DNA from 2 places in the Bacillus sp. NS1 genome. Region 2 is predicted to be linked to the other one. Evidence: riboswitches for the same ligand, from Rfam matches in the RefSeq annotation. Region 2 holds a riboswitch; the other holds the start of a gene.
The links. A riboswitch is a leader RNA that binds a small molecule or an ion and turns the genes downstream of it on or off. The one in region 2 is predicted to bind cyclic di-AMP.

Region 1 (4,659 bases), on a different contig from region 2:
AACTGTTCCCATTCTCAAGCAGGCTGCTACGCGTTCGCACTTTTCAATATCTTTTGACCACACCGCTCCGGCCAAACCATAGATGGTATCATTCGCAAGCGCGATAACCTCTTCTTCCGAGCTGAAGGTTTCGACTGTCAGGACAGGGCCGAAAACCTCTTCTTGAACGATTCTCATGTCAGATTTACAGTTTGAGAAAATAGTAGGTTCATAGAAAAAACCATTTTGCAGCGCAGGGTCTTCCGGACGTTTGCCTCCTGTCTCCAGCTTCGCGCCTTCTTCTATTCCGATCTCTACATATTTTTCTACTTTTGCCCTGTGCTCTGCAGAAATAAGCGGGCCGCTTTCTGTCTCTGCGTGAAAACCATTTCCGAGTTTTATGCGTTTTGCCCGTTTGACAAGCTCTGCTAAAAATTGATCGTGAATGGCATCTTCAACAAGCAAGCGGGAACCGGCTGAGCATACTTGCCCGGCGTGGAAAAATACAGCGTTTAATGCCTGATCGACCGCAACCTCTAAATCTGCGTCCTTGAACACAATATTTGGATTTTTTCCGCCAAGTTCAAGCGCAATTTTTTTGACGTTTCCGCTTGCTGCCCGCATGATTTTTTTGCCTGTTTCGATTCCCCCTGTAAAGGAAATCAAATCGACGTCTTTGTTTACGGCAAGTTCGTCGCCAACTGTTTCTCCCGGTCCAAGGACAAGATTTGCGACACCTTTTGGAACACCAGCTTCCTCCATCAGCTTAAAAACTTTGATTGTCGTCAGCGGTGTAATCTCACTCGGCTTCATGACGATCGTATTTCCTGCAGCCAGTGCAGGTGCGATTTTCCAGCTCGCTTGGAGGAGCGGATAATTCCACGGAGTAATCTGGCCGCATACCCCGATTGGCTCTCTGATGATTTTGCTTTGTGAATCAGGGATCGGAGATGAAATGATCTCTCCGCCATCTTTATCTGCCAATCCAGCATAATATTGAAAAACATTGGCGATATCGTCCATATCCGCCTTGCTTTCTTCGAGTGTTTTTCCCGTATCAAGCGATTCAAGCTCAGCCAGCTCATCAAGGTCGCGTCTGATTAATTCCGCAATTTTCAGAACAATTTTCCCGCGTTCAAGTCCGGATAGAGATGGCCATTCGCCTTTGTCAAATGCTCTTCGCGCGGCTGCGATTGCCTTGATGGCGTCCTCTCGCCCTCCTTCGCTTACAGTTGCAATTTCTTCTTGATTAAATGGATTGATAATGCTGCGGATCTGCTCTTTTTCGGCACTGATCCATTCTCCGTCAATATATAATGTTTGACTCATATAAGCCTCCTTGACGTAAATAAAGTTTGTTAAATAAAAATTTAATGTTTTTAACAATCTTAATCTAACATACGGATTTTAAACTGTCAAAGCCCCATTTCGATTTTTCTTTTTGACTTTTCTATATGTTTCGTTAAGATAAAGAACATAAAGAAATAACTTAACGAATTTAATTTTCTAATGGAAAAGAGGGTCAGTATGGATGAAAATCCAGAATTTGCAGCTATAGAACAGGCACGGGATCTTGTTATCGACTCCATTGCTGAAACGATGGATCTTTACGGAATTACCCGCAGTGTCGGGATTTTATATGGGACGATGTATATGAGGGATGAGATGACGCTTGACGAAATGCGTGAGGAATTGCAAATGAGCAAGCCAAGCATGAGCACAGGTGTCAAAAAACTTCAGGACTTAAATGTAGTGAAAAAAACATTTCACCGGGGCATCCGCAAGCATACGTTTGTGGCTGAAAAAGATTTCTTTAAATTTTTTACTAATTTCTTTCCGCCTAAATGGGAGCGGGAAGTTCAAGTGAATGTAGCAGCGATTGAGGAAGCTCAGGCTGATTTACAAGAGATTTTAAGCAAGGAAGGTCTCAGTGAGGACATCAAAAATGAAGCGCTGCAGTTATACGAGCAGCTGGAAAGCTCTAAAGCCTACTATGACTGGCTGAAGCGTCTTGCTGAATCGGTGCAGAGCGGGGAAATTTTCAAATTTATACCGATTGAAACAAAGTAAAACAGAAAACGCCTGGGAAACCGGGCGTTTTTTTGTTCTTTTATATGAAATTACTACAAATTTGAAAAATACGGGAAAAACACCCCATTTACTTCCAAAATATTTGATGGTAATTTTATGTAGGTAAAATTTGTATTTGGCCGTTCAGAGGAGGTGAAAAGCGGGCAGGCCTGTATATTTTATAACTTTTTAGGGGGAATTTTATTATGAAACGCAAATTATTATCTTCTCTGGCAATCGGTGCATTAAGTCTAGGTTTACTCGTTTCTGCTCCTTCAGCTTCTTTCGCGGCTGAATCTAAATCAACTTCCGCTCATACTGAGTCTACTATGAGAACACAGTCAACAGCTTCATTGTTTGCAACAATCACAGGGGCCAGCAAAACGGAATGGTCTTTCTCAGATATCGAGTTGACGTATCGTCCAAACACGCTTCTCAGCCTTGGCGTTATGGAATTTACATTGCCAAGCGGATTTACTGCAAATACGAAAGACACAATGAACGGACGTGCGTTGCGTGAAACACAGATCCTTAATAACGGGAAAACAGTAAGAATCCCTCTGGCACTTGATTTGTTAGGAGCTGGCGAATTCAAATTAAAACTGAATAACAAAACACTTCCTGCCGCTGGTACATATACTTTCCGTGCGGAGAATAAATCATTGAGCATCGGAAATAAATTTTACGCAGAAGCCAGCATTGACGTGGCTAAGCGCAGCACTCCTCCGACTCAGCCGTGCGGCTGCAACTAATCTCAAAAGACCGGTTAATGCCGGTCTTTTTTGTGTTTTGACCTCCCCTTTTTCCTCTATTTCCATTTTTCTTTTTTCTGGTTAAAAATTTAAATTGACAAACTCTAGAAACAGGAGTAAATTCTTGAGTGTTCAATTTCATACAGTCTCTTTTACCGCTTAATCAAACACGAACGGGGGAACCAACGATTGGCTGTTTTTTTAACAGCCTTGGGGTGAATCTTACTAAGTAAGAGGGGGTACTCTGAATCCCTAATCCGACAGCTAACCTCGTAGGCGTTTACAGAGAGGAGGTCTATTAGCGACCATTCTTCGAAATGGTCTTTTTTTGCTCAAAAACGTTAATTTTACTAAGGGAGTTATGAACATTGGGAAGAATAAAAAATAAGCAATTTGCCGTGATCGGACTGGGCCGGTTTGGCGGAAGCATTTGCAAAGAGCTGCACAGAATGGGCCATGAGGTCCTTGCAGTTGATATCAACGAAGAAAAGGTAAATGCATACGCTTCTTACGCAACTCATGCGGTAATTGCCAATGCCACCGAAGAAAACGAATTGCTTTCGTTAGGAATACGCAATTTTGAATATGTGATTGTTGCAATTGGAGCAAATATTCAAGCGAGCACCCTGACCACCCTATTATTAAAAGAGTTTGACATCCCAAATATTTGGGTAAAGGCTCAAAACCATTATCATCATAAGGTACTTGAAAAAATCGGTGCTGACCGCATTATTCATCCTGAAAAGGATATGGGCGTCAAGATCGCACAAAGCCTTTCTGACGAGAACGTTTTGAATTACATTGATTTATCTGATGATTACAGTATTGTCGAGCTGCTGGCAACACACAAGCTTGATTCAAAATCGATTATTGACCTGAATGTAAGAGCGAAGTACGGCTGTACAATCCTGGCGATTAAACATCATGGAGATATCCGTCTTTCTCCCGCACCTGAAGACATCATTCACGAACAGGATTGCCTGGTAATCATGGGGCATAAAAAGGATATTAAACGTTTTGAAAACGAAGGGATGTAGACATAGGTGACACTTCAAAAGGACAAAGTGATCAAATGGGTTCGTTTTACACCGCCTCAAGTGCTTGCAATTGGTTTTTTTCTTACCATTATCATCGGGGCTGTGCTGTTAAAGCTTCCGATTTCTACAATGAAGCCATTGTCATGGATAGATGCCCTTTTTACTGCAGCTTCCGCTACAACAGTTACAGGGCTTGCAGTTGTCGATACCGGTACAGAATTTACACTTTTCGGGCAAACTGTCATCATGGGGCTGATCCAGATCGGCGGGCTTGGATTTATGACTTTTGCTGTTTTGATCGTCATGATATTAGGGAAAAAAATCGGATTAAAAGAACGAATGCTGGTACAGGAAGCCTTAAACCAGCCGACAATTGGCGGCGTTATAGGCCTTGTCAAAGTCCTGTTTCTGTTTTCCATCAGTATTGAGTTGATAGCAGCACTCATCTTATCCATCAGGCTTGTCCCCCAGTATGGCTGGGCATTCGGCTTGTTTGCCAGTCTATTTCACGCAATCTCTGCTTTTAACAATGCCGGGTTTTCGTTGTGGCCGGATAATTTGATGAGCTACGTTGGCGACCCTACAGTTAACCTAGTGATTACTTTCTTATTTATTACAGGAGGGATTGGATTTACCGTTCTGTTTGACATTATGAAAAATCGGCGATTTAAAGCCTTTTCTCTACATACGAAAATCATGCTTACAGGAACCCTGATTCTGAATGCGGTCGCCATGCTTGTGATCTTTATTTTAGAGTACAGCAACCCCGGTACGCTCGGCCACCTGCATATAGGAGATAAACTATGGGCTTCCTATTTTCA
Region 2 (4,659 bases):
AAACCCGGAGACCTTTATCACTTGCCCAGTCTTCGTTTCAACAGGTCGATCGCCGCAAGCATGCCTCTGTCCTTGAGGGTGATAGTTGCATCTAGAGCGCCATTCCGGAAATCTTTGATTTGTCTTTTTCGGTTCGGCACCATTTTAAGCGGCAGACGCTGCGGAGAAAACCACTTCAATTCCGCTGTCTCCATCCCGTTCGCTATTACTTGTCCGCCTGTTATGTGCCCGGCAAATACATGCTGTTCATCCTGAAACTTTGGCCTTTGGTAGACACCTATTTTTGCAGAAAGCGCTGCGCTGAATCCCGTTTCTTCCAATACCTCCCGAATTGCCGCTACCTCAGCCGTTTCCCCGGGATCGACCCTGCCGCCCGGCAGATCCCATAAAGGGACATCGTTTCGTTTAACCAGCAAAATGTGCTGATTTTCGTTCAGTAGGATCACAAATGCACCTTGTGTATACATTGCTTTCTCCTATTCCCGCAAAAAAGACCAAGGTGATTCCCTTGGTCCTGGATGCTTTACTTTTTAAAATGATACGGCAGCGTGGCAACCATTATGTCCTTTTTCCAGAACAGCCGGACTCTGAGGAGGAAGGCTGATTGGTTGTGAAGGATGGTGTGCCAGCGTTTTTTCGTTATAAATTGCGGAAACAGCACCATGACGGAAAACTGCTCCTTCTTCGCTTTTGCTTCTACAGTTTCCAAAAACTTATCAAACGGATGGACCAGGCTTCTATATGAGGAATGAAGCGTAACGAGACGCACCCCGTTATTGAGCTCTTCCCAGCGTTTTTCAACTTTCTTTTCCTGTTCTCTGTCAAATGACACGTGAACGGCGATGACCTGATCGGACAGTGATTTTGCATATTGAATCGATTTTTGCACGACTGTGGTGACACCGGCTACTGGCACAATCACGACCGTGCCTTTGATTTCTTCTGGCTCTTTGTCTACGATGCGAAGCTGTTCACCGACAGCTGTGTAGTGATTTTTAATCGCAAAAAACAATAAAACGACGATAGGCATAAAGATTAACACAGGCCATACGACAATAAACTTCGTCACAAACAGGATGGACAGAACCATAAACGATATCAAAGCGCCACAGGAGTTGATCAGCATTTTTCCGATCCACCCTTTTGGTTTTTGCTTGATCCATTTGATGCACATGCCGGTTTGCGAAAGCGTAAATGGAATAAATACGCCTACAGCATATAACGGGATCAAGTGCTCTGTCTGTCCTCCGAATAACAGGATGAGCATAATCGAAGCAACGCCTAAAAAGATAATCCCATTTGAGAAGCCTAAGCGGTCGCCTCTGACTGTAAACATACGCGGCATGTACTGGTCTCTCGCCAGGTTGAAGGCAAGCTGCGGGAAGGCTGAAAATCCCGTATTCGCCGCAAGGACCAAAATAAGTGATGTGACACCTTGAATGACATAGTAGAACACATTCCGCCCGAAGGTTTCAGATGCAATTTGTGAAACCACCGTTTCATCGGGCTTCGGCGCCGTTCCATAGCCGTAGGCGAGCACGGTGATACCGGAAAATAGAATCGCCAGCAAAATGCCCATCATTGCAAGAGTTCTTGCTGCGTTACGCGCAGGCGGGTTTTTGAAAGCAGGAATCGCGTTAGAAATAGCCTCAACTCCGGTCAAAGCCGAGCAGCCCGAAGAAAAAGCCTTGAGCAGCAAAAACAGCGTAATGCCCGCTACCGGTGTGCCGAGCGGAGTATGATGGACTGGCTGATCTATTTGTCCTGTCATGAGTTTAAACAACCCGACTGTTATCAAAACCAAAAGCGCCGCCACAAACAGATAAACCGGGTAGGCAAGAATCGATGCCGATTCCGAAAGCCCGCGCAGGTTCAAAATCATAATGACTAAAACCAGTAAAACAGCAATCGGCACATGATAATCATGCAATACAGGAACGGCCGACGTGATGGCGTCCGTTCCTGCAGATATACTTACCGCTACTGTTAAAATATAATCGACAAGCAAGGAACCGCCTGCGATCAATCCCGGCTTTTCACCGAGGTTTTCTTTCGAAACAACATACGCCCCGCCGCCCTGCGGGTAAGCGTAAATAATTTGCCTGTATGAAAGAATCAGTGCGAGCAGCAATATGAGAACGCCAATCGCAATCGGAATGGAGTACCAAAATGCGGCAGCACTGATTGTCGCCAGAATGATTAAAATTTGCTCTGTGCCGTATGCGACAGATGACAGCGCATCTGAGGAAAGCATCGCCAAGGCTTTTAATTTTGTCAGTTTTTGCTCTCCAGCTGCTTGAGATTTTAGTGGTTTCCCAATCAAAAAACGTTTGATTGAATGATACATCGATGTCTTCCCCTTTTAATTTCTCATTTTTCAATTAAAACAATAAAACATCAGCATCTGCTCTCACATTTTGTAATAGTCCTTTCTGCTATGGTATCTCTGTACGAAATTTCCATTCTAAAAATGAACAGCAAAAAACACAGAGGCAAACGGATGCCCCTGTGCCATTACATCGAACACAGGTTTCATTCATCTCCTCTCACGAACGCTTACGAGGTTAGCTGACGGATTCGGGCATATGAGAGTTAGCCCTACCTAAAAAGGATTCACCCCAACGGCAAAAAGCCGTTCTAGTGGGTCCCCCGCTCTGATTTCAGATTAAGCGATTTGTTTTCTAAAAGAGATCATACTCCCGTTCCTGCACGTTGTAAAGAGGCTTATTGGCCGGGCGAAAAAAATAAAATGACAGGTTCCACAAATGGAATTTATGTACCAAAAAAATAAAAAACAGAGGCGTGATTGCCTCTGTTTTATTCTGTATCTGTCTTTCTTTTTCTTCGTCTTACAGCAACCCAAATGAACACTGCCGCAATCACCATAATAAGTGCCAGCACACCAATATACAGCCATTTCTGGCTATTATCCTGTGATGGTTGTTCTGTACTGGAACTGTTTGTTTCAGATTTGAGCTGCTGGTGGTTTGTAAACACCTGCTGGCTGTTGGTTTCGTTAACAACGGTTGCCGAGTCATCGGTACTGTTCAGATAACTGATGATCTCTTTCGTGACAGCCGTGCCATTTCCTTTTAAAGGCGCAAAGACAGCCATTGTGTAGCGTGAATCCCAAAGAGATGGTTGAGTAAATGCCACTTGTTTTGTTGTCTCATTCAACATCTCAAAACCTGATACATCAAACGAGCCGTTCTTCACTTGCGGCACAAGCAGATCTGATGATTTCTCCTTCAGAAGAGAAAATTGACTGATACTCCCTATGAAAATGAGGTTCCGACCTTTGGCATCATTTGCTGTTACGTCAGATGATTTCTTGACCTTGTATGAATGCTGCGCTTCGCTTCCAAAGGACTCCGTTACAAGAGAAAGCTCCTCAAGCTTCGATTGGCTTACGGTGTCAGGAAGCACGATTAACGTTGTTTTTTCCTGATTTCCGGCGTAAGGAAGCGGCCACTCTTGGAAATCCGCTGACGGAGACATGTCTTTGATGGCGTAAGACAATGTACTGCTTTTATCGATAAAGACCCACTTTTCTTCATCAGTCGTGTTGCAAGGATTGTTTTCCTTTAATCCAGTTGTGACAAACTGAGTATCAATGTAGCGGTTTTTTTGCAGCAGCTTAGGGTCCACTTTTAGCATGACATGATAGAATCCGTTTTTATCTTCTTTTCCTAAATCATCAAGACGGACCGAGTGCGGCTGGCCGTTGATCATGACCTTCAGTTCTGCCGCCTGAGAAACCGATCCATTCTCAGCCGTTGAGGCTTGAATCGTTTCGGACTTCTTCAACTTTAGCGACAGCTTTGCAGATTGGTTTTGGTCTAAAACCGCCGAAGCTGGATAAAAGTAATGTGCGGAAGATGTTTTGTCAGCTCCAATTGTGATATCACCCGCTCCAAAATTCTCGAGGGTCAGCTTATTGCTTTCTTTTTTTTCAACCTGCTTTAGCTTGCTGATTGAGAGTGTATCGCCGCTGAGCTGGCCTGTGTAAGTCTGATCCGTGATGACACTGATTTTTTCAGTGAGCACGTCATCAGATGCCGCTTGTGCAAACAGAACCGGCTGCTGCTTAGCCTCTGCTTTTAACACCCGCTCCGCTAGCAGAAGTTTTTCCCCTTTTGCTTGTAAGCCGGCTTGTTTCAGCAACTTTTTCACCTTGCCGTTCCAATGCTTGTCCACTCCGATGAAAATTGTCGGCTTGTCGATTTTCTTCAGTTCAGATTCCGTGACATACGAGATGCTGACACTGCTATCCACCGTTTTCAAATAGCCTTCTGTTTTCACTGCAGCTTCAATTTCCGCCGAACTTGGGTCATCGGGAATGACGATGGCTGTTTCTTCCGCTGTATTTCCCGACTGGGCGAAAGGATATGGATAATGGTCCAGCGAGGTACCCTTCGCTTCACTGCTGTCCGCCAGTGTCAGACGGCTGTCCGGATAAATTTTGATCCAGTTGCCGGACGTATCCTGCCCGACGCAGACGCCCTCTTTCATCACGCCGTAAAATTTCAGCGATACGTTGTGATAGCCTTGGGCAGACTGGCTTTTATTCAGGTTCAGCTTCACTGTTTTCCGTTTGGAATCACCATCAAGCTTTAACGTTTTGACCGGTTCATCGTCTATGACAGCCGTTAATGATGA

Region 1: it holds a riboswitch for cyclic di-AMP, as region 2 does, so the genes downstream of both, ktrA (potassium uptake protein KtrA) here and kimA (potassium transporter KimA) in region 2, are expected to answer to the same signal.

Annotation. Positions count from the first base shown of each region.
Region 1 covers NZ_JBZAZF010000010.1:6,618-11,276, reverse strand. Annotated here, with positions in the region: gene betB (betaine-aldehyde dehydrogenase) at 1-1,308, opposite strand, end outside; gene gbsR (transcriptional regulator GbsR) at 1,507-2,049, shown strand; gene bslA (biofilm surface layer hydrophobin BslA) at 2,256-2,801, shown strand; cyclic di-AMP (ydaO/yuaA leader) riboswitch at 2,948-3,096, shown strand; gene ktrA (potassium uptake protein KtrA) at 3,170-3,838, shown strand; gene ktrB (Ktr system potassium transporter KtrB) at 3,845-4,659, shown strand, end outside.
Region 2 covers NZ_JBZAZF010000005.1:145,161-149,819, forward strand. Annotated here, with positions in the region: gene AC4CV5_RS17975 (NUDIX hydrolase) at 18-467, opposite strand; gene kimA (potassium transporter KimA) at 524-2,347, opposite strand; cyclic di-AMP (ydaO/yuaA leader) riboswitch at 2,539-2,682, opposite strand; gene AC4CV5_RS17985 (cellulose biosynthesis cyclic di-GMP-binding regulatory protein BcsB) at 2,818-4,659, opposite strand, start outside.